4 regions of the Pseudoduganella plicata genome follow, and region 1 is predicted to be linked to each of the others. Evidence: predicted binding sites of a transcription regulator. Region 1 holds the regulator's gene; each other region holds the start of a gene.
What was found. Region 1 encodes sigma-54, which starts transcription at its own class of promoters, with help from an activator protein. Its sites were predicted from a motif close to TGGCANGNAANCTGCTTT; they were not measured.

Region 2: E1742_RS15140 (PEP-CTERM sorting domain-containing protein) is a predicted target of sigma-54. The motif match lies at 3,171-3,188, and genes of this name have one in related genera.
Region 3: E1742_RS02920 (circularly permuted type 2 ATP-grasp protein) is a predicted target of sigma-54. The motif match lies at 3,324-3,341, and genes of this name have one in related genera.
Region 4: E1742_RS25730 (PEP-CTERM sorting domain-containing protein) is a predicted target of sigma-54. The motif match lies at 3,326-3,343, and genes of this name have one in related genera.

The regions. Positions count from the first base shown of each region.
Region 1 is NZ_CP038026.1:4,296,602-4,301,706, reverse strand. It holds gene E1742_RS18945 (amidohydrolase family protein) at 1-365, opposite strand, end outside; partial or broken gene E1742_RS18940 (enoyl-CoA hydratase/isomerase family protein) at 380-1,461, opposite strand; gene hpf (ribosome hibernation-promoting factor, HPF/YfiA family) at 1,717-2,067, opposite strand; gene E1742_RS18930 (RNA polymerase factor sigma-54) at 2,152-3,621, opposite strand; gene lptB (LPS export ABC transporter ATP-binding protein) at 3,628-4,392, opposite strand; gene lptA (lipopolysaccharide transport periplasmic protein LptA) at 4,392-4,967, opposite strand; gene lptC (LPS export ABC transporter periplasmic protein LptC) at 4,978-5,105, opposite strand, start outside.
Region 2 is NZ_CP038026.1:3,462,535-3,467,639, forward strand. It holds gene E1742_RS15125 (nucleotidyltransferase domain-containing protein) at 1-530, shown strand, start outside; gene E1742_RS15130 (lytic transglycosylase domain-containing protein) at 601-1,473, shown strand; gene E1742_RS15135 (FAD-binding oxidoreductase) at 1,466-3,058, shown strand; gene E1742_RS15140 (PEP-CTERM sorting domain-containing protein) at 3,254-3,991, shown strand; gene E1742_RS15145 (N-acyl amino acid synthase FeeM domain-containing protein) at 4,198-4,953, opposite strand; gene prsT (XrtA/PEP-CTERM system TPR-repeat protein PrsT) at 5,076-5,105, opposite strand, start outside.
Region 3 is NZ_CP038026.1:695,798-700,902, reverse strand. It holds gene E1742_RS02940 (pentapeptide repeat-containing protein) at 1-640, shown strand, start outside; gene E1742_RS02935 (hypothetical protein) at 637-1,761, shown strand; gene E1742_RS02930 (SDR family oxidoreductase) at 1,844-2,563, opposite strand; gene E1742_RS02925 (chemotaxis protein CheD) at 2,628-3,140, opposite strand; gene E1742_RS02920 (circularly permuted type 2 ATP-grasp protein) at 3,400-4,788, shown strand; gene E1742_RS02915 (alpha-E domain-containing protein) at 4,803-5,105, shown strand, end outside.
Region 4 is NZ_CP038026.1:5,830,733-5,835,837, forward strand. It holds gene glmM (phosphoglucosamine mutase) at 1-1,224, shown strand, start outside; tRNA gene E1742_RS25715 (tRNA-Pro) at 1,307-1,383, shown strand; tRNA gene E1742_RS25720 (tRNA-Arg) at 1,521-1,597, shown strand; gene E1742_RS25725 (hypothetical protein) at 2,365-3,027, shown strand; gene E1742_RS25730 (PEP-CTERM sorting domain-containing protein) at 3,401-4,126, shown strand; gene E1742_RS25735 (LysE/ArgO family amino acid transporter) at 4,282-4,890, opposite strand; gene E1742_RS25740 (LysR family transcriptional regulator ArgP) at 4,989-5,105, shown strand, end outside.

The DNA of each region.
Region 1 (5,105 bases):
AGCGGGTTGACGCTGCCGAACGCGCGCAGGCGGTCCGGGAACTGTGCGGCCTGCGCGCCATTCCAGTCGTTTTCGGCGCGCACCTTGGTGTATTCGTCATCGATCTTGCGCACCGGGCTGCCGTACACATAGCCTGCCGACAGCAGCACGGCGCGACGGATGCCGGCGCTGTCGAGCAGCGGCACCAGGTCGTTCGCACCGATCACGGGCGGGCCGCCGCCGGAGCCGGTGTCGAGCAGCCGCGCCATCGCGGGGCTGAACAGGTGCTGATGGTGGTCGGCCGCCGGGGCGGGCGTCTCGCTCGCCCATGCCGGCAGCGGCACGGCGGCAGCACAGAGGCATTTCAGCAAATCGCGGCGCTGCATGATCACCTCGTCAGTTAAAGATGGCGCAGCGGATGCGCATGGTCCGGCCAGGCCGGTTCGAACAATTGCGCGACCATGGCATCCGTCACGTCGGCCAGCGCGGGCGGGTTCCAGCGCGGCGCGTTGTCCTTGTCGATGACGAGCGCGCGCACGCCCTCCAGCACTTCGCCGTGCTCGAACGTGCGCCGCACCACGGTGCGCTCCATGCGCAGGCAGTCCGCCACGCCGAGGCGCGCGCCCCGTTTGAGCAGTTCCAGCGTCACGCACATCATCAGCGGCGAGCGCTGTTCCATCGCCCCCAATGCCTGTCGTGCGAACGGGTCGTCATCGTCTCGCAGCGATGCCATGATGTCCGGCACCGAAGCGTGGCCGAAATGGCGCTCGATCAGGGCACGGTGCGCCAGCAATGGACTGTCGCCAGCGCCGGCGCGCAACGGCCGGGCAAAGGTTGCCACCGCTTCGCGCAGGCCGCCGCCGGACGTGGAGCCGATCAGGTCGGACAGCGCGGCCAGCTCGGTGTCGGGCACGTAGTGGTCGGCCAGGCCGACATACAGCGCGTCGGCCGCGCCGATCGTCAGGCCCGTCAGACCGAGATAGACACCCAGGCTGCCGGGCGCGCGCGACAGGAAATGGCTGCCGCCCACATCGGGGAACAGACCGATGTTCACCTCGGGCATCGCCATCTTCGTCCGGTTCGTTACGATGCGCACCGCGCAGCGGGGGCCGCCCTGGGCGATGCCCATGCCGCCGCCCATGACGACGCCGTCCATCAGCGCGATATAGGGTTTCGGGTAGCAGTGGATCAGGTGATTGAGCGCGTATTCTTCCGTGAAAAAATCCTCCAGCAGTGCGCTGCCGCCTTGGGGCGTGGCGCGGCCGGCGTCATGGAAGAAGCGGATATCGCCCCCGGCGCACAGGGCCTTCTCGCTGGTGCTGCGGACAACGACGGCGGCGACGTCATGGTCGTCGCGCCATGCCAGCAAGGCCGCCGTCATCGCCCGCACCATGTCCAGCGACAGCGAATTCAACGCCCGGGGCGATCGAGCGTGATGAAACCGGTACCGTTACCGACGCGGATGTGGACGTGTTCGCTCATGGCAGCAGGAATAGTCAGAGATGCCCCATTCTAGCGCGGCAGACGACAAATATTGCGTTGAAAGCGGGAAGCGGAACGGTGGGGGATTGCGCCCTGATGGATGGCGAGAAAAAACAACGGCTCAGCTTGTGTCGATGTCAGGGCGTGACCCTAGGGGGTCGACACGAACGCGGCAGTGGATGGCGGAGTTGTTGCGCGACCCTGAATGCAGAAGGGCGCTTTCGCGCCCTTTTTCTCTGGAATTACACAGCTGCGTTACGCAGCGGGGATATCGCTTTCGGCCAGGTGCTTGATGGAATCATGATTGTGATTCTGCACTTTGTCCTTGTATTTCATGACCGAGCGGTCCAGCTTATCGATCAGCGTATCGATGGCCGCGTACAGGTCCTGTGCCACGCTTTCCACAAATATGGTCTTGCCCGACATGCGCAGGTTGATCTCTGCTTTCTGGCGCTTCTCTTTCTCGGTGAGGTTATCTACAGTCAGGATGACAGAAACGTCGATCACTTGATCGAAATGTCGTTTCACGCGCTCCAGCTTGTTCTGCACGTATTCGCGGATGGCTGGGGTTACGTCGATATGATGTCCACTGATGGTGAGATTCATACACACTCCTAAAGATGATGTCGCTCTAAGGTTCGTGCGTTGCCCGCCGTGGTAAAAAGCCGGCGGCGCAGAGGAACCCATGCACTACAAGGACTTGCGGAGGCTGACGGGAGGGATTTTCAAGGCTTCGCGATACTTGGCAACAGTGCGTCGCGCAATCACCATGCCCTGTTCTCCCAGCATGTCCGCAATCTTACTGTCGGATAAAGGGTTCTTCGGGTCTTCGGCTCCTGTGAATTGCACGATCAGCGCACGGATCGCAGTCGAGGAAGCTTCCCCACCCGCTTCGGTTGCGACGTGGCTGCCAAAAAAATACTTCAACTCAAACATGCCATGGGGAGTGAGCATATATTTCTGAGTTGTCACCCGAGAGATCGTACTCTCGTGTAGCCCCAGTGTATCAGCTATTTCACGCAACACAAGGGGTCGCATGGCCACCGCGCCATGCGAGAAAAAGTTCTTCTGCCGCTCGACGATGGCCTGTGCGACGCGCAGGATCGTGTCGAAGCGCTGGCGCATATTCTTGATCAGCCACTTCGCTTCCTGCAGCTGCGCGCCCATCTGGCTTTCGCCCTTGCCCTGTTTGAGCAGGCTGGCATACAGCGCGTTCACGCGCAGGCGCGGCATCACGTCGTTGTTCAGCGTGACCACCCAGCCGTTGCGGCCCTTCTTCACAATCACATCCGGTACGACATAGTCTGACACGTCGGACGCATACGCGGCGCCCGGATGGGGGTTGCACTGGCGAATGACGGCCTGTGCTTCGCGCAGGTCTTCGTCGTCGCAATCGAGCGCCTTCTTGAGCTTGTTGAAGTCGCGCTGGGCAAACCAGGCCAGGTGTTTCTCGACAATGCACAGCGCCATCCGGCGCGTCACCAGCGGCACGCCCGGCATCTTGCGGATCTGCAGCGCCAGGCATTCGGACGCGCTGCGGGCGCCGACGCCCACCGGATCGAAGCTCTGCAGCAGCGCCAGCGCCGTGCGCAGCTCTTCCATTTCCACTTCCAGCTCTTCGGGCAGGCGGCCGTGGATCTCGTCCAGGCTCTCTTCCAGGTAGCCGTTTTCGTCCAGCGCGTCGATGATCAGCTCGACAAGCGCCCGGTCGCGCGGCTGTTGCACCGTCACCCGCATCTGCTCCATCAGGTGTTCGCGCAGCGAACAATGGCTCGCTTCCAGTTGCGGCCGCGCGTCGTCGTCGTCCGGCGCCTTGCCGCGGCCCGCGTCGGTCCAGTCGGTATCGCCTTCCGGGCCGCGGTCCGCGTCGGCGCCGTCATACGGTTCTGCCTCTGCGGGGGCCGCCGCGTCGGTTTGCTGGGGCGGGCCTTCGGCCGGTGCCTCGGGCGCGCTCTGCTGGCCGATGGCGCCATCGGCCAGCAGCCGCAGCGAACGGTCGAGCGGATCGTCGAGCCGTTCCAGCAGCGGGTTATCCGTCAGCAGCTGTTCCAGTTCCTGGTGCAGTTCCAGCGTGGACAACTGCAGCAGCCGGATGGACTGCTGCAGCTGTGGTGTCAGCGCCAGGTGCTGCGACGTTCGCAGTTGCAGAGACTGTTTCATGTGCGGTCACATACGGAAGTGTTCACCAAGATACACGCGCCGCACGGATTCGTCGGCAATGATATCGTCCGGCCGGCCCGACGCCAGGACGCTGCCCTGATTGATGATGTACGCCCGGTCGCAGATGCCCAGCGTCTCCCGTACATTGTGGTCCGTGATGAGCACGCCGATACTGCGCTCCTTCAGGAAACGCACGATCCGCTGGATCTCGATCACGGCGATCGGATCGACGCCGGCAAACGGTTCGTCCAGCAACACGAAGCGCGGATTGGTTGCCAGGGCGCGCGCGATCTCGACGCGACGGCGCTCGCCGCCCGACAGCGACAGCGCCGTGTTCTCGCGCAGCTTCTCGATCTGCAGGTCGGCCAGCAGGTTGTTCAGGCGCTCGTCGATCTGCGCCTTTGTCAGGGCCTTGCCGTCGACCTTCTGGATTTCCAGGACGGCGCGGATATTTTCCTCCACCGTCAGCTTGCGGAACACCGACGCTTCCTGCGGCAGGTAGGACAGCCCCAGGTTGGCGCGCTTGTGGATCGGCAGGCTGGAGATGTCGGTGCCGCTGATGTCGATGGTGCCCGCGTCGGACGCGACCAGGCCGACGATCATGTAGAACGACGTCGTCTTGCCCGCGCCGTTCGGCCCCAGCAGGCCCACCACTTCGCCGCAGGCTACCTGCAGCGACACGTCGTGCACCACCTGGCGCTTGCCGTAGCTCTTTTGCAGGCCGCGCACGATCAGCGTGCTGCCGCAGTTTTCCGGGGTCACGTCCGCCATTATTTCCCCGCGGCCGGTGTCGAGGCCGGAGCCGGCTCCGTGCGTTTCGGCTGGATCACCATCGTGCCACGGCCCGCGCCGGGCTTGTTGGTGCCGGCGTCCGTATTGCGCACGCTGAAGTATTCCTTGCGGCTGTCATAGGAGATGAACTCGCCTTCGACTTCGTCGCTCGGCTTCTTGCCTTCCAGCCGGCGGATCTTCGCCTTCGAATACAGCTTCACCAGCTCGGCCTTCTCGTCGTATTCCATCCGTTCGGCTTCGCCTTCCATCCACTGGTCGCCTTCGCCGTCGCGCTTCTGGCGGAAGGAGACCTTGCGCGCGCCGCCCGTCAGCGTGGCAAGCTGGTAGCCGTCCGGCGTGTAGGTGACGACGGCCTTGTCGGCCTTCATCGACAGCGTGCCGCGGGTCAGCGTGACGTCGCCCGTGAACGTGTACACCTGCTTGACGTCGTCGGCATCGAGCGTGCCGTAGTTGATCACCGTCTTCTGGTACGAGTCGGCCTTTTCGGCGACGGCATGTCCTGCCAGTCCCGCCATCCCCGCCAGCAGTGCCGCCGTCAGTATGAGTTTCTTCATTGATTGAATCCTATTTGGTCTGTTGCCCGCGCGGTGGATACACGATGGTGCCGCGACCGGTCAATTGCAACTGCCGCGTGGCGTTGTTGGCGCGCATGGCCGTGCCGGTGGCGGTGGCGTTCCCCAGCTGCAGGCGCA
Region 2 (5,105 bases), 830 kb from region 1:
CCGCGCTGCTGCGAGCGGCATCGCTGCCCGTCGCCGGCGAGCCCGACGTGCGGGTGCTGGCCCCGGCGGACATGCTGCTGCACAGCGCCGTGCACCTGTTCAGCGATGGCGAATACCGCAATGGCTTGCGCGACCTGGTCGACATCGACCGCCTGCTGGGCCACTTCGGTGGCGACGCACGGTTCTGGGCGCAACTGGTGCCGCGCGCCCGGCAGCTGGAGCTGACGCGGCCGCTGTTCTACGCACTGCGCTACAGCGCGATGTTGCTGGACACGCCTATCCCGGCGGCCGTGACGGACGAGCTGGCGGATGCGGCGCCGCCGCCCGCGCTGCTGGGGTTCATGGACGCGCTGTTCCGCCGTGCACTGCTGCCCGAGCACCGCAGTTGCGCGGACTGGCTGAGCCCGACAGCGCGGTTCCTGCTGTACGTGCGCGGCAACTGGCTGCGCATGCCGCCGCGGCTGCTGGCCCGACACCTGTTTCATAAGGCGACCTTGTCGTTACGCAAACCGCGGCAGGAAGCCGCCTGAAGCGGCGCCAACCGCCCACTACAATGGCAGAGCGGGCAGTCGCCCGCAACGAGAAGTGAAGGAGGCGGTCATGGCGCGCGTCACCCGAAATGCATTGCAGTTACTCGGCCTGCTGGCCGGCTTGCTGTGCTGCGGCGCGGCGACCGCCCAGTCGCTCGTACCAGTCCTTGCCGCCGCCGCGCGCCACGAGCACGGCGAGGGCGTGCCCCGCGACGAGACGCTGGCCGCCAACCTGTACTGTTATGCGGCCCGGCTGGGCGATGCCAACGCGCAATACGCACTGGGCTGGATGATCGCCAACGGCCGCGGTTTAGCGCGCGACGACGGCATGGCGTGGCGGCTGTTCGCGCTGGCCGCCGGGCAACAGCACGCGCAGGCAGCCACGCTGATGGCATCCATGCCGGCCCACTCCGATGCCGCGCTGCCAGCCTGCATGCAGCCGCCACCCGCGCCTGTCGTGGCGGCCGCTGCGCCGGTGCCGGATGCGGTGGCCCTGCCGTCCTACCCCGCTTCCACCGCCCCCGTACAACGGCTGGTCGAACGACTGGCGCCCGCCTACGACATCGATCCCGCGCTGGCGCTGGCCGTCATCGCCGTCGAGTCGGGCTTCCGCGCCAACGCCGTGTCGCCACGCAACGCGCAAGGGCTCATGCAGCTGATTCCGGCAACCGCGCGCCGCTTCGGTGTCGTCAATCCGTTCGATCCGGAAGCGAACATCCGCGGCGGCCTGGCGTACCTGCGCTGGCTGGTGGGTCAATTCAACGGCGACGTGCGTCTGGTGGCGGCAGCATACAACGCCGGCGAGAACGCCGTGCGGCGCCACGGCGGCGTACCGCCCTTCCGCGAGACACGCAATTACGTGCAACGCATCGTTAGCTTGTACAGCTCGCCTATTCACGATTACCATCGGAAGGTCACCCGTCAAAGCCTCCCCCATGAATGATGCGATCAGCTCGGCAATGGCCGAATGGCGCGCCGTCCCCGGCGTTGCCGAGGTTCTCGACGGCAGTGCCGCGATGGCCGCTTACGGCGGCGATGCCAGCGGCGTGCAGCGCCGCATCGCCGCAGCGCTGCGCATCGACAACGGTGCCGCGCTGCCGGAGGTGCTGCGCATTGCTGGACGGCACGGACGCCACGTCTACCCGATCAGCACCGGCCGTAACTGGGGCTACGGCAGCGCGCTTCCCGTACGCGACGATGGCGTCATCCTCGACCTGTCCGGCATGCGCCGCTTCTCGTTCGATGCCGAACTGGGCGTCGTCACGCTCGAACCCGGTGTGACGCAAGGCATGCTGGCGCAGTTTCTCGACGCCGGCAATCATCCATTCATGGTGCCGGTGACGGGGGCCGGTCCCTCCGCCAGCCTGCTCGGCAATGCGCTCGAGCGTGGCTACGGCATCACGCCGCACACGGACCACTTCGGCGCCGTCACCGACCTGGAAGCGGTGCTGGCCGACGGCACCGTGTACCGCACGGCGCTGCGCGAAGCGGGCAACGAGGAGCTGGCGCGCCTGTTCAAGTGGAACCTGGGGATGTACTCCGTCGGCATGTTCACGCAAAGCGGCCTCGGCATCGTCACCCGCATGGCGATCGTGCTGGCGCGGCGGCCCGAGGCCGTCAAGGTCTGCCTGTTCAACCTGCGCGAGGACGCGTTGCTGGAGCCGGCCATCGAACGCATCCGCCATGTGCTGGGTCTGCTTCCAGGCACCGTGGGTGGCATCAACCTGATGAACCGGCACCGCGTGCTAGCCATGACGGCGCCGTATCCCACCGCCGAGGCGGGCAGCGGAACGATCCCACTGGACGTCGTCGAACGTCTCGGCCGGCAATACCAGATCGCGCCCTGGACGGGATTCGGCACGCTGTACGGCAGCGCCCGCGTCGTGGCGGCGGCGCAAAAGGAGATCCGCGCTGCGCTGCGTGGCGTGGCGAGCCGGCTGCTGTTCCTCAGCCCTGCCAATGCGCAACTGCTGGCGCGCGTGGCCGGCCTCCTGCCGGGCACTATGGGGCATGCTGTGTCGCGCACCGTCCAGACGGTGGCGCAGGGGCTGGAACTGGTGGGCGGACGGCCCAACGAAACGGCACTGCCGCTGGCCTACTGGCGCAATCGGACCGGGCAGCCCGCCACCGACCGCAACCCGACGCGCGACCGCTGCGGCCTGCGCTGGTATGCGCCGCTGGTGCCGATGCGTGGTGCCGATGCACGCCGCTACGTCGATATGGTCACGCGCGTAACGCGCGAGCACAGCCTGGAGCCGCTGCTGACATTCACGTCGATCAGCGACCGGCTGTTCGACAGCACCGTCCCGCTGCTGTTCGACCAGGACGAACCGGGCGCGGCCGAGCGCACCCGTGCCTGCTACGACGCCCTTGTCGACGCCGGCCACGCGCTGGGCGTCTTCCCCTACCGCGTGGCGGTCGACTCGATGGCCCGGCTGAACGAACGCATGCCACAGGCAGCCGCCTTCAATGCTCGCGTGCGCGCGGCCCTGGACCCGGACGGCATCATCTCGCCGGGCCGCTACTGACGAGAAGCACTGTCGGAGAACTTTACAGTGTGTCCGGTCGAACGGGCGCAAAACCGTCGGATTCACTTACAACCTGAGCCAAATCAGGGACTTATCAAACATCGGAACACCTTGGCATGTGCTTTGCTTATGACTATGCGTGGTGGAACAGTCCGCCCCTGTCAAAGCAGGAAATCACATCAAGGAGTAGCGACAATGAATATGTTCAAAAAAGTTTTGCTGGGCGCGGCAGTGGCGATCTCGACCATGGGCTCGGCCATGGCCATTCCCACCACCGTCGGCGGTGTGACGTGGGACCCGGACTATCCGATCGACTTCTCGTCGTCGTCCGTGCAGATCCAGCAGTTTATCCAGCCGGACGGCTCGCTGCGCGGCTTCGGCTTCGTGTCGACCATGAACGGCTACGGCCAGTCGCAGTTCTGCCCGGGCTGCGAACTGACCTTCAAGTTCAGCGGCTATACGCCGATCGTTACCAACGGCAACACGACGACGTACGCCGGCGGGATCGTGCAGATCTTCCGCAACGACGGCCCATCGACCATCAATCCGAACGACCCGACGACGATGAACGACGCCAACACAGGCCTCGGCGAACTCTGGCTGAGCCTGGTGGGCCATGAGCTCAACGGCGCCACGCTGCTGGGTACGATCAACGCCGTCGAGCCGCCGAACCTGAGCGGCCTGGGTCAGCTGGACGTCGTGGGCGGCCTGGCAGCGGCCAACTTCAACACCGACCAGCAGGTCGACGGTTCGGACCTGTCGTTCAGCACCAGCTTCACCCAGCCGTTCCCTGGCGAGGGCATCAGCCACGTGGCCGGCACGGGCAACTTCTTCGGCCAGTCGATCGCCATCCCCGTTCCGGAGCCGACTTCGCTGGCATTGATCGGCCTGGGCCTGCTGGGCCTGGCGCAGGTGCGTCGCCGCAAGCTGTAACACTGCCGCGCCGGCGGCTGCCGGCGGAAAACCAACAGGCCCGGACATCCCGGGCCTTTTTCACAACAGGGTCAGGCCGGACGTTTGAACACGAGCTGAGCCTTCGAACCCGTTTGTCCCAATGTCGGACATGACCCCGTGGTGGAGCTGGCAATGCGTCGGAGACAGGCACCGACGGGTGCCTGTCTCCGACGCCGCACGTCAGGTCAGCCGATCGACAGCAGCCGGTCGGCAATCCCGCGCTCTTCACGGGGCGAGAAGAAATACGGGTACAGCGACCGATCCCCCTCGACCTGCTTGCTGCGTCCCCCGAGCTTGTTGATTTGCTCGTTTACGTAGTCCATGCTGACGTACAGCAGATACGCTGGGGCGTCCACACGCGGATTATTGCGCACCTCACAGACCTGCGTAAAGCCCAGCATGCTCTGGTAATAGCGCCGGTGCCGCGGGTTCACTTCGATGAACACGTCCGTGCACTTGTGCAGATAATGTCCGTAAATAAACAGGACATGGAACAGCGATGCCAACGCCATTTTCGATTTCACATGCGGCGCAAAGGCGAGCTTGGTGATCTCGCAAACCTTGGCGCCACGCGCGCGGAACGCTTCGATATGGTCGTGGAATACTTCATCCGCGAGAATTCCCATGGATGAGTCGATTCCCAACGTCACGGTACCGATGACTTCTCCCTTGTCGGAAGCGGCCAGCGTGATACGGTTGGGATTGTTGTCGACGCGGTGCGTTCCCGCATAGCCGCGCCATGCATACATCTTATTGATGAGCATGCTTACGGAAGCACGCCCAGCTTCGGTATCGGCAACGCGGATACCGAAATCGGTCTGATTGATTGTCACGTGCGTTATGTTGGCAGAGTTATCCTCTTCGACAGCGCAAACCAACGGCTCGGTGGATTCCTCCCCAAGCGGTTCGTCGCCGTCGACCCTCGGAAGCTCTGAGGCCATAGCACACTCCCCTGCCGACATCGTGGATACGGCGTACCGGCTGACCACCGGTCATCAGGACGCCGTTCTACTCGTCAACAAAATAATTATGGTGAAACGCTATTTTTATGTGGAAACATCGGTCACAGCTGATTCAGCAGTGCCTTGACTTG
Region 3 (5,105 bases), 2.3 Mb from region 1:
GGGCGCCAGTCTGCGCCGTGCCAACCTGGGCGGCGCGATGCTGCGCGGCGCGGTACTGACGGATGCCGATTGCAGCGGTGCCCGCTTCGCCGTCGCCTGCCTGGACGGCACGGTGGCCGAGTGCTGCCGGCTGGCAGGCGCGGATCTGACGGGCGGCACGGCCAACGGCGCCCGCTGGCCCGGCGCCGACCTCAGCGATGCAAACCTGGCGGGCCTGACGGCAACCGGGCTCGATCTGACCCATGCCGTGCTGGACCGCAGCCGCGCACGGGGCATGACGTTGCAGGACGTGCGTGCGGACTACAGCCGCTGGCGCGCCGCCCGCTGGGACCATGTATCCGTGTGCGACACCACCTTTACGCGGGCGGACTTCCGCCAGAGCCGCCTGGCCGATTGCACCCTCGACAGCACCCGGCTGCCGGACAGCCAGTGGGACGCGGCGCGCTGGTGCCGCGTCACGCTCGGGTTCGGCATCTCGCTGCGCGGCGCGGTCATGGCGACGGTGCAGTTCGACGCATGCGACGCGCGCGCCATCGCGCTCGCGGGTGCGACACTCGCCGGCAGCGGCCGGCCGACGCCATCCGGGCGTCCTGCGCTGACGGTCGTAGGCGGACGCGTGACGATCGGGCCCCGTTCGTGACCGGCCGTATCGCCGTCTGGGCGTCCGTACTGCTGTTCTGGCTGCTGGCGCGCGATATTGCCGCCCAGCCCGGTGCTCCTGCCGCTCCCACTGCCCCCGCTCCCGCTGCAGCCCCTGCTCCGGCGCCGGCCAGCCCCGGCGCCACGCCCGCGCAAGGCGCGATGGCCTGCCCCACGCCGCAGCAGTATGGCGCGGTGACCGTCACCCGCGTCAGCGCCTATGTGCCCAACAGTGCCGGCCCGCCCGTGCGCGAAGTGTCGCTGCGGGACGGCATCGTCGTCACCGTCAACGACCTGGCGCCGCTGCTGGCGCGCGAGCAATGCTCGCCGCGGCAGAAGCGCATCGTGCTGTTCCTGGACGGGCGCCCGCTGGCGGACATCCGTCCTTACCCGCCCAGCAACCCCGTCGCGAACACGCTCAACTTTGTGCTGAACCGCACGGAAACGTCGCGCGATGTCTGGACGCATCTGCTGGGCAAGCCCAGCTTCCGGCCGCGCGACCTGGCCGTCAGCGTGGGCATCGAAGACGAGTATCCTGTCGCTTCGCAGCAGACCATCCCCATGCGCGTTATCCCGATGGGCTGGTTCGCGCTGTGGACATCGCTGTTTTCCCTGCTTGCCGTGACGTTCATCGTGCTGGCGCGCCGCAGCGACGTGCTGCGCGATCCGGGCCCTCCGCCTGGACCGGGCCGGCGCAAGCCCTACAGCCTGGCGCGCACGCAAGGCGCCGTCTGGTTCGGCCTGATTCTTGCCTCGTACCTGTTCATCGGCATGATCACGGGAGATTACGCGACGACGATCACGCCGACGGTGCTGGCCCTGATGGGCATCAGCGCCGGCACGGTGATCGGCTCGTCGCTGATCGACCGGCCGCCCGGCACGGCGCAGGTGGCCGATCCGTCCGTCAGCAAGGGCTGGCTGGCCGACATCCTCAGCGACCAGTACGGCGTCAGCTTCCACCGCTTCCAGATGGCGTCCTGGACTCTCGTGCTGGGCATCGTCTTCATCCAGCAGGTGTACCGGGAGCTCGCCATGCCGGACTTCGATGCAACCCTGCTGGGTCTGATGGGGATCAGTGCCGGCACGTATCTGGGGCTGAAGACGACGTCCGAAGTAAAATAGCGCGCAGCCAACACCGCAGAACCGGCAAAGCCATCTGTTGTGGAGCGAAGTTTCGAGAAAACTGGTGGCGGACCCTGGACTTCTACCCCAGGGTCCGCAGGTCCGTTACCTGCTCCATGCCGAACCGGGCGCCGACAACGTACCCGGCCAGTTGCGCGCCGGTGGACTCAGGCGGCGCCAGAGCGCCCGTCTGATCCAGCTGGACGAAGCGCTCCAGTGCAGGAAAATCGGCGGCATCCGTGCCGCGGATCTGCGCCTGCATGCCCGTGTCGATGACGCCGGGCGCCACGCTGGCGATGCGCAGGTTCGGGACGTTGTCCAGTGCCACGGCCTGCGCGTGCATGTCGAGCGCGGCCTTGGTGGCGCAGTAGACGCTCCAGCCGGCGTACGCGTTGCGGCCGGCGCCGCTGGAAACATGGACGATGCGCCGGTCGGGACAGCCGGCCGTGGCGGCAACGAAAGCGTCGGACAGCATCAGCGCCGCCGTCACATTGATGCCGACGGCCTGCGCCAGCGCGCCGGCGCCCTGCCGTCCGGGCGGCCCCACGGGCGTGACGACGCCCGCATTATTCACCAGCACCGCCTGCGTGGCGCCTGCGAGGAAGCGCGCCAGCGCGCCACTGTCCAGCCAGCCCGCGACGGCCTGCGCATCGGCCAGGTCGAGGGCGGCTTCCTGCATGCCCGTCAGCGCCGGATTGGTGCCGCGGGCCACGCCGAGAACGGCCGCCCCGCGTGCCAGCAGTGCGGCGGCGATGCCGGCGCCCAGGCCACGGCTGTGGCCGGTTACGATAGCCTTGATCATGAGCTCTCCTGTTGTCGAGCCGGCATCGTACCACCGCGCGCCGGCTGGTCCAACGCGCGCACGGCTAGCGTTCGGCGGCCCGGTTGCCCACGTCGTGAATGTCGAAGCTCATGTCCTTGCAACGCAGCGTGATGCGGCAGCCCTGCCGTCCGCCCAGCCGTTGATGGACGACGCGCAGGCCCAGCGCCTGCACGGCACGCTCCAGCGCGACGATGTTCTTGTCGCCCACGGTAACGGGCAATTGCGCCTTGCCGAACAGGCTGGCGCCGCCGGCTGCGATGACTTCCAGCTGCGCATAGTCGTCGGGCCGGGCGCCCAGCGCCCGTAACATCGCCGGAATGGCCGTGCTGACGTAGCGCGCGCCCGCGTTCGCTTCGTGCGGCGGCGCCTCGCCGAGCAGGCAGTGCGCCAGCGCAGCACGTCGCTTGCGCCGCCAGACGATGGCGATCCCCACGCATGAGCCCAGCAGCGACGTCAGCACGATATCGCCGCAGCCGACTTCAAAGGCGCCGGCCCAGATGTGGCGGATCGAGGCCGTTCCGGCCGTCGCCGGCGGGATCGCGATAGGGGAAGGCATCGGCGGTAAGTGCGGCATGGATGGACCCTGGACGGAACGGAAGACCGCGTGTCGCGCGGGGACGTGGTGCCGGACATTGATTGGGTCAGCGTTGCCATGATGCATGCATTCCGTAACACTGTAAAGAAATATTGCCCTAAGGATTTCACAATATGTGTCTTGTACTCAACTGTGCGACAGCGTTGGTACATTATTTGCATAATGACAAATCTCTTGGAGGAGCAACACTGTGCAGCACAACCCGAATTTTTACAACGAAATGTCCGCCGACGGCATCGTGCGCGACCACTACCGTCAGTTTGCCGACTGGCTGGCGCAGCAGACGCCGGACGCCATCGAGCGCAAGCGCATGGAAGCCGACCTGACGTTCCGCCGCGTCGGCATCACGTTTGCCGTGTACGGCGACGGTGCCGGCACCGAACGCCTGATCCCGTTCGATCTGATTCCGCGCATCATTCCGGCATCCGAATGGGAGCAGATGCAGGCCGGTCTGGTGCAGCGCGTCAGCGCGCTGAACATGTTCATCGACGACATCTATCACGAGCAGCACATCATCCGCGCCGGCATCATTCCCGCCGAGCAGATCTACCGCAATGCCCAGTACCGCCCCGAAATGCAGGGCATCAAGGTCGCCAACGACATCTATGCCCATATCGCCGGCATCGACATCGTGCGCGCGGGCGCCGGCGAGTTCTATGTACTGGAGGACAACCTGCGGGTGCCGTCCGGCGTGTCGTACATGCTGGAAGACCGCAAGATGATGATGCGGCTGTATCCGGAACTGTTCGCCAGCCACAAGGTGGCGCCGGTCGAACATTATCCCGACATGCTGCTCGATAACCTGCGCTCGGTCGCGCCGATGGGCGTGCTGGACCCGACGGTTGTCGTCATGACGCCGGGCATGTACAACTCGGCCTATTTCGAACATGCGTTCCTGGCCCAGCAGATGGGCGTCGAGCTGGTCGAAGGCAAGGATCTGTACGTCACCAACAATGCCGTCTGGATGCGCACGACGCACGGCCCGAAGCGGGTCGACGTCATCTATCGCCGCCTGGACGACGACTTCCTCGATCCGCTTGCCTTCCGCGCCGATTCGGCGCTGGGCGTGCCCGGCCTGCTGTCGGTCTACCGTGCCGGCCATGTCACGCTGGCCAACGCCATCGGCACCGGCGTGGCCGACGACAAGTCGATCTATCCGTACGTGCCGGACATCATCCGCTTCTACCTGTCGGAAGAGCCTATTCTGAACAATGTTCCCACGTACCAGTGCCGCAAGAAAGCCGAGCTCGATTACACGCTGGCCAATCTGCCGGACCTGGTCGTCAAGGAAGTCCATGGCGCAGGCGGTTACGGGATGCTGGTGGGGCCCGCGTCGACGAAGGAACAGATCGACGACTTCCGGCAGCGCCTGATCGCCCGGCCGGACGGCTATATCGCCCAGCCGACGCTGGCGTTGTCGAACTGCCCCACGTTTGTCGAGAGCGGCGTGGCGCCGCGCCATATCGACCTGCGCCCGTTCGTCCTGTCCGGCAAGACCATCTCGATGGTGCCGGGCGGGCTGACGCGGGTGGCATTGCGCGAGGGTTCGCTGGTCGTCAACTCGTCCCAGGGTGGCGGCACCAAGGACACATGGGTACTGGAGTCGTAATGAGGGAGGGAGCTATGTTGAGCCGTACCGCGGACCACCTGTTCTGGATGGCCCGCTATACCGAACGCGCCGAGAACACGGCGCGCATGCTGGATGTAAACGTCCAGACCGCCCTGCTGCCTCAGTCCGAGGAAGCGGCGCGCCATGCGTGGCGCGCCCTGCTGGGCATCTCGGAGCTGCAGCACGGGTATGACCAGAAGCACGATGCGGTGACGCAGCGCGACGTCATCGAGTTCATGGTGTGCGATCCGTCCAACCCGTCGTCGATCATCGCCTGCCTGACGGAGGCGCGCGAGAACGCCCGCGCCGTGCGCGGC
Region 4 (5,105 bases), 1.5 Mb from region 1:
ATGGCGCGTCCAACCGTCCTGATTGGCAAGGACACGCGCATCTCCGGCTATATGCTGGAAGCGGCGCTGGAAGCCGGCTTTGCCGCGGCCGGCGTGGACGTAATGCTTGCCGGCCCGATGCCGACGCCGGCGATCGCTTACCTGACGCGCGCACTGCGCCTGTCGGCCGGCGTCGTGATCTCCGCGTCGCACAACCCGTTCCAGGACAACGGCATCAAGTTCTTCTCCGAGCGGGGCACGAAGCTGCCGGACGCTGTCGAGCTCGACATCGAAGCGCAGATCGACCTGCCGATGGCATGCGTCTCGTCCGAGAAGCTGGGCCGCGCCAAGCGCCTGGAAGACGCGCAGGGCCGCTATATCGAATTCTGCAAGAGCACGTTCCCGAACGAGCTGGACCTGCGCGGCCTGAAGATCGTTGTGGACAGCGCGCACGGTGCGGCCTACAACATTGCGCCGCACGTGTTCCACGAGCTGGGCGCCGAGGTGGTGTCGATCGGCAATAAGCCGGACGGCTTCAACATCAACGACGGCCACGGCGCTACGGCACCGAAAGCGATGGCGGCCGCCGTGCTGGCCCACGATGCCGACCTGGGCATCGCCCTGGACGGCGACGCCGACCGGCTCATCATGTGCGATGCCAATGGCCGCCTGTACAACGGCGACGAGCTGCTGTACGTGATGGTCATGGACCGCCTGGCAACGGGCGAGGTCAAGGGCGCCGTAGGCACTCTGATGACGAATATGGCGCTGGAAGTGGCGTTCAAGGAAAAGGGCATCGGCTTCGCACGTGCCAAGGTAGGCGACCGCTATGTGCTGGAGGTGATGCAGGAGAAGGGCTGGATCCTGGGCGGCGAGGGCAGTGGCCACCTGCTGGCGCTGGACAAGCACACGACCGGCGACGGCATCGTCTCCGCGCTGCAGGTGCTGTCGGCGCTGAAGCGCGCCGACAAGACGCTGGCGCAGATCGCAGGCGAGCTGGAGCTCTTCCCGCAGACGCTGATCAATGTGCGCGTGCCGGCCGGCTTCGACTGGCAGAAGAACCCCGCAATGGTGGCCGAGAAGGAAGCCGTCGAACGCGAGCTGGGCGATACGGGCCGCGTACTGATCCGCGCCTCCGGCACGGAACCGCTGATCCGTGTAATGGTGGAAGCCAAGGACGCCGCCCACGCGCAAAGCCTCGCTCGCCGCATCGCCGACAAGGTCGAGATCCCGCTGGCAGCCTGAGACGTCCGCGCCGCCGCCCATCCGGTCCGGCAAGGACGATAGATTTGACGCGGGAGCCTCCGAGCGGGTATGATGCGTTTATCGGAGTGTAGCGCAGCCCGGTAGCGCACCTGGTTTGGGACCAGGGGGTCCAAGGTTCGAATCCTTGTACTCCGACCACTCCTTCAGAAAGCCGGTTGTCTCTGACAACCGGCTTTTGTTTAACTGAAGCGTTTAACTGAAGCGCCATCGCCGCGCGTTCAGCCGGGCAGGCCTTAGCGGCCGCCAACCATCACCGGAGCAACCGCTCCACCACACTGCCCATAGCTCAGTTGGATAGAGCATCAGCCTTCTAAGCTGAGGGTCGCTGGTTCGAACCCAGCTGGGCAGGCCAGTGAAATCTTGCATTTGTAATCGCGCTGTTGCCCCTTGGCTGGGTGAGCCGGTCGGGACGGCACAGGCGGCGCTGGAGTGACAGAGTCCACAGCGCTCCTCTCGGTGCAGCCGGCGCCATTATCGGATTGCCTTCGTGCGGGCGAAACTCCCGCGATCGATGATCATCGCCGTGGTCACTACTATCCCAGCCGCGAAGGCCACCGCCGATGTCGATGCGGCGCGCCTTGGCGCGTCCTGGCGCCAGCCAACAGCTGCTCGGGCCGGCGCAACCCCGGTGCGGGCGATTACCAGCGTCGCCGAATCGCGTTGAGCCGCTGCGCCCCTAAACGGTCTGCGCTCGCGTGCCCTTGCAGCCGCAGCAATGAGGGCGCCGGGTGCACGTTCGCCGCCGAGCCATCGCAGATCGCTGGTCGTAGATCTCTTCGTCTTTCGGACATCGCTGGAACCATCCCCACCCCTGTGTGACTCATCAGAGTAGTCGCCGATTCTTGTGCGGTCCCGGTATCGGGACTGTTGTTCACCTGCCGGTGGTCCGTCGCAGCCCAACCGATGCGGCACTGCGCATGAAACTTCGTTAATGTGGATGAAAGGTTATAAATGCCCAGCCCAGTCAATTCTTACGGCGCAGCGCCGCTTTACCCGTCCGGTGTGTCGGACGACAATCGTTCCCATCGCGCCGCCACGCCAAGTCAGTAGCCGAGCGCATCGAGCTCGTCGAGAACACGTCCTTCGGCGAGCAGCGCCAGGAACGACAGCAAGCGTCACATGAGCCGGCTGGGGCTGGAAACCGGGCGGGCAGCCGTGCCTGAAACGAGTTCGCCGCGCACCCGCGGGCGGCATCCCGAGTCGTCCGGTGAGTCCGACAGCGGCAGCCCGACGACGCTGTACCGTTCCCTGCGCCCCGACGAGAGGCCGTTCGAGCGCGGTCTGCTGCCGCCGTCTCCCCACGACGACGACATTTCGGCGCGTACGCACGTCGAGAAAGGATCCAAGCTGAAGGTCAAGTCGGCTTATGTGTCGGCCACGCGCAGCATGAAGACCGCCGCGGCCTGGGCGGGCAGGGAAGAGGGCGGCCGCGTCGCCACGTTCACCAACCCCTCGCGCGACCGCGAAGTGTATGACCTGACCAATCCGGATCACCAGGCGGAAGTCTTTGGCGACAGCCGGACGCCGGCGCGCAATTTTGCCAAAGGCTCGAAGGAGGTCGTCATCAAGCATGGCGTGCCGCCCGAGAATATCCGCACCGTGTATGACGCGCGGGCCGTGTCCGAAGCGGCCTACCAGGAAGCGAAAAACAATCCGCCGGCAGGCATGTCCCGTCAGATCAAGAGCCGCGCGAAGGTGCAGGAGGACAAAGTGAAGACGCGCCCGACGCCCGTGCAACTGTACGAAGTGGCACGACCGGAGGGGTCGTCCGGGAAGCGGTAGGCAATCGCGCTCCGGGGGGCGTTGCCGCAGGCAACGGTTCGACGGCGTTGCGCGTTGTCGATCGGTGGATGACAGGGGGGGCGCGGGGCCGGAGCCTGCTGTTCGGACCCCGATGGCCTGCGGTTAGCGTCAGCCCGGGAGCCATGGACTGCCAGGTAGTCGCGCATGGCATCCGTGCGCCTTGGGGCAAAAAACTGTCGAGGGATTTTACAGTCGAGCTTCGGCCCGGCCACCCGTTCCACATACATTGTCGACCAATCCGTTCAAAATCAAACTCTTGTATAGCGTCGTTGATCTACGGCACAAAACTTGCATTGGCTTTCGAAAAAAACAATTTCCGAAAAATACTCGTTTTTCTATATGGAGCGTACAAGTGAACAAGATCAAGCAAGTCGTGGCGAGTGGGGCGGTGGTGCTGGCGGCCATGGGGACGGCTGTCGCGGCTCCGGTGACGGTTGGCGGTGTGACATGGGATCCGGATTACCTTCTGGACTTTGCTTCGTCGTCGGTACAGATGCACCAGATTTTCGAGGGCGACGGCTCCGTGCGGGGTTACGGCATCATTTCGACCATCAACGGGCGGTCGCAGCAGCAGTTCTGCGATGCGTGCGAGATGACGATCGTGTTCAAGGATTACCGTCCGACGGGCAGCAGCGGTAACACGGTGACGTACAGCGGCGGTGTCGTGGAAATCTACATGAATACGGGCGAGTCCACGATCAACCCGAACGATCCGCTGACGATGAACGACAACAATGTCGGTCGCGGCACGCTGTGGTTGAGCCTGGTTGGCCACGAGTACAATGGCGCAACGTTGCGCGGTACCATCTATTCGCAGCGTCCGCCAAACCTGAGCGGCCTGGGCCAGCTCGATGTCGTTGGCGGCGTTGCCGCGGCGTATTTCGATACCGATCTGCAGGTCGGTGGTGCCGATCTGGCATTTTCCGCCAGCTTTACGCAGCCTTACCCTGGCACGACCAATCACGTGATCGGCACCGGCAATTTCTATGGTGTCTCGGCCGTGCCCGAGCCTGCAACGTATCTGATGCTGGGCATGGGGCTGCTGGCCGTGGGCGGGCTGCGTCGCCGCAAGGCTTGAACGCGTAGCGTTGGGCGTGGAAGGCCGATAGGCGCCCGGCAATGCCGGCGTCCGGCGGAGAGGGCGTCCCAAGCGGGCGCCCGCGGTTCTTTCGGTGACGGCTGTCGGAACCGCATCCGGGTCATGCCCGAAAGTCACCTGCCGCAAAGGGGCCATCACCCCAGCGCGAGGGCCACCGCCAACGCGATCATCACGGCACCCGTCAGCGCCTCGATACCCTGCCACACCCGCGGACGCGACAGCACGCCGGCAAAGCGAGCGGCGCCGAACCCCAGCGCTGTAAACCACAACAGCGACGCCGTCATCGCACCCGCCGAGAAGACCGCGCGCTGCTCGGCGGGGTAGCGTCCGCCGATCGAGCCCAGCAGCACCACGGTGTCCAGGTAGACATGCGGATTGAGCAGTGACATCGCCAGTACCGTGCCCAGCGCGGCCATGGCGCTGCCCGGGGCGGCACCGCTTGCCGCATCCAGTCCGCCCGGGTGGGCCAGCCGCGCCCATGCGCGCAGGCCGTACCATAGCAGGAAGGCGGCCCCGCCCCAGCGTGCACAAGCCATCAGCCATGCCGATGATTCAATCAGCGCGCCGGCACCTGCCACGCCTAGCCCGATCAGCAGCACGTCCACGACAATGCATGCGGCAACTGTCAGCGCGACATGGTTGCGCAGTATGCCCATGCGCAAAACGTGGGCATTCTGCGCGCCGATGGCCATGATGAGGCTGGCACCGAGTCCGATGCCGCTGAGGTAGACGTCGCTGTTCATGCTATCCCTTCTAAACAAAGACGCATTGTCGCGGCAACGGCGGCAAAGATGAAGTCAGGTTAATATTGTTCACGCAACCTAAATTTCGCTAACTTACAATGACCTTGGACACCCGCCAATGCGACGCCTTCCTGGCTGCGGCCGAGACCGGCAGCTTCGAACTGGCCGCCGCGCGCCTGAATGTGACACCATCGGCCGTTTCGCAACGGCTGGCA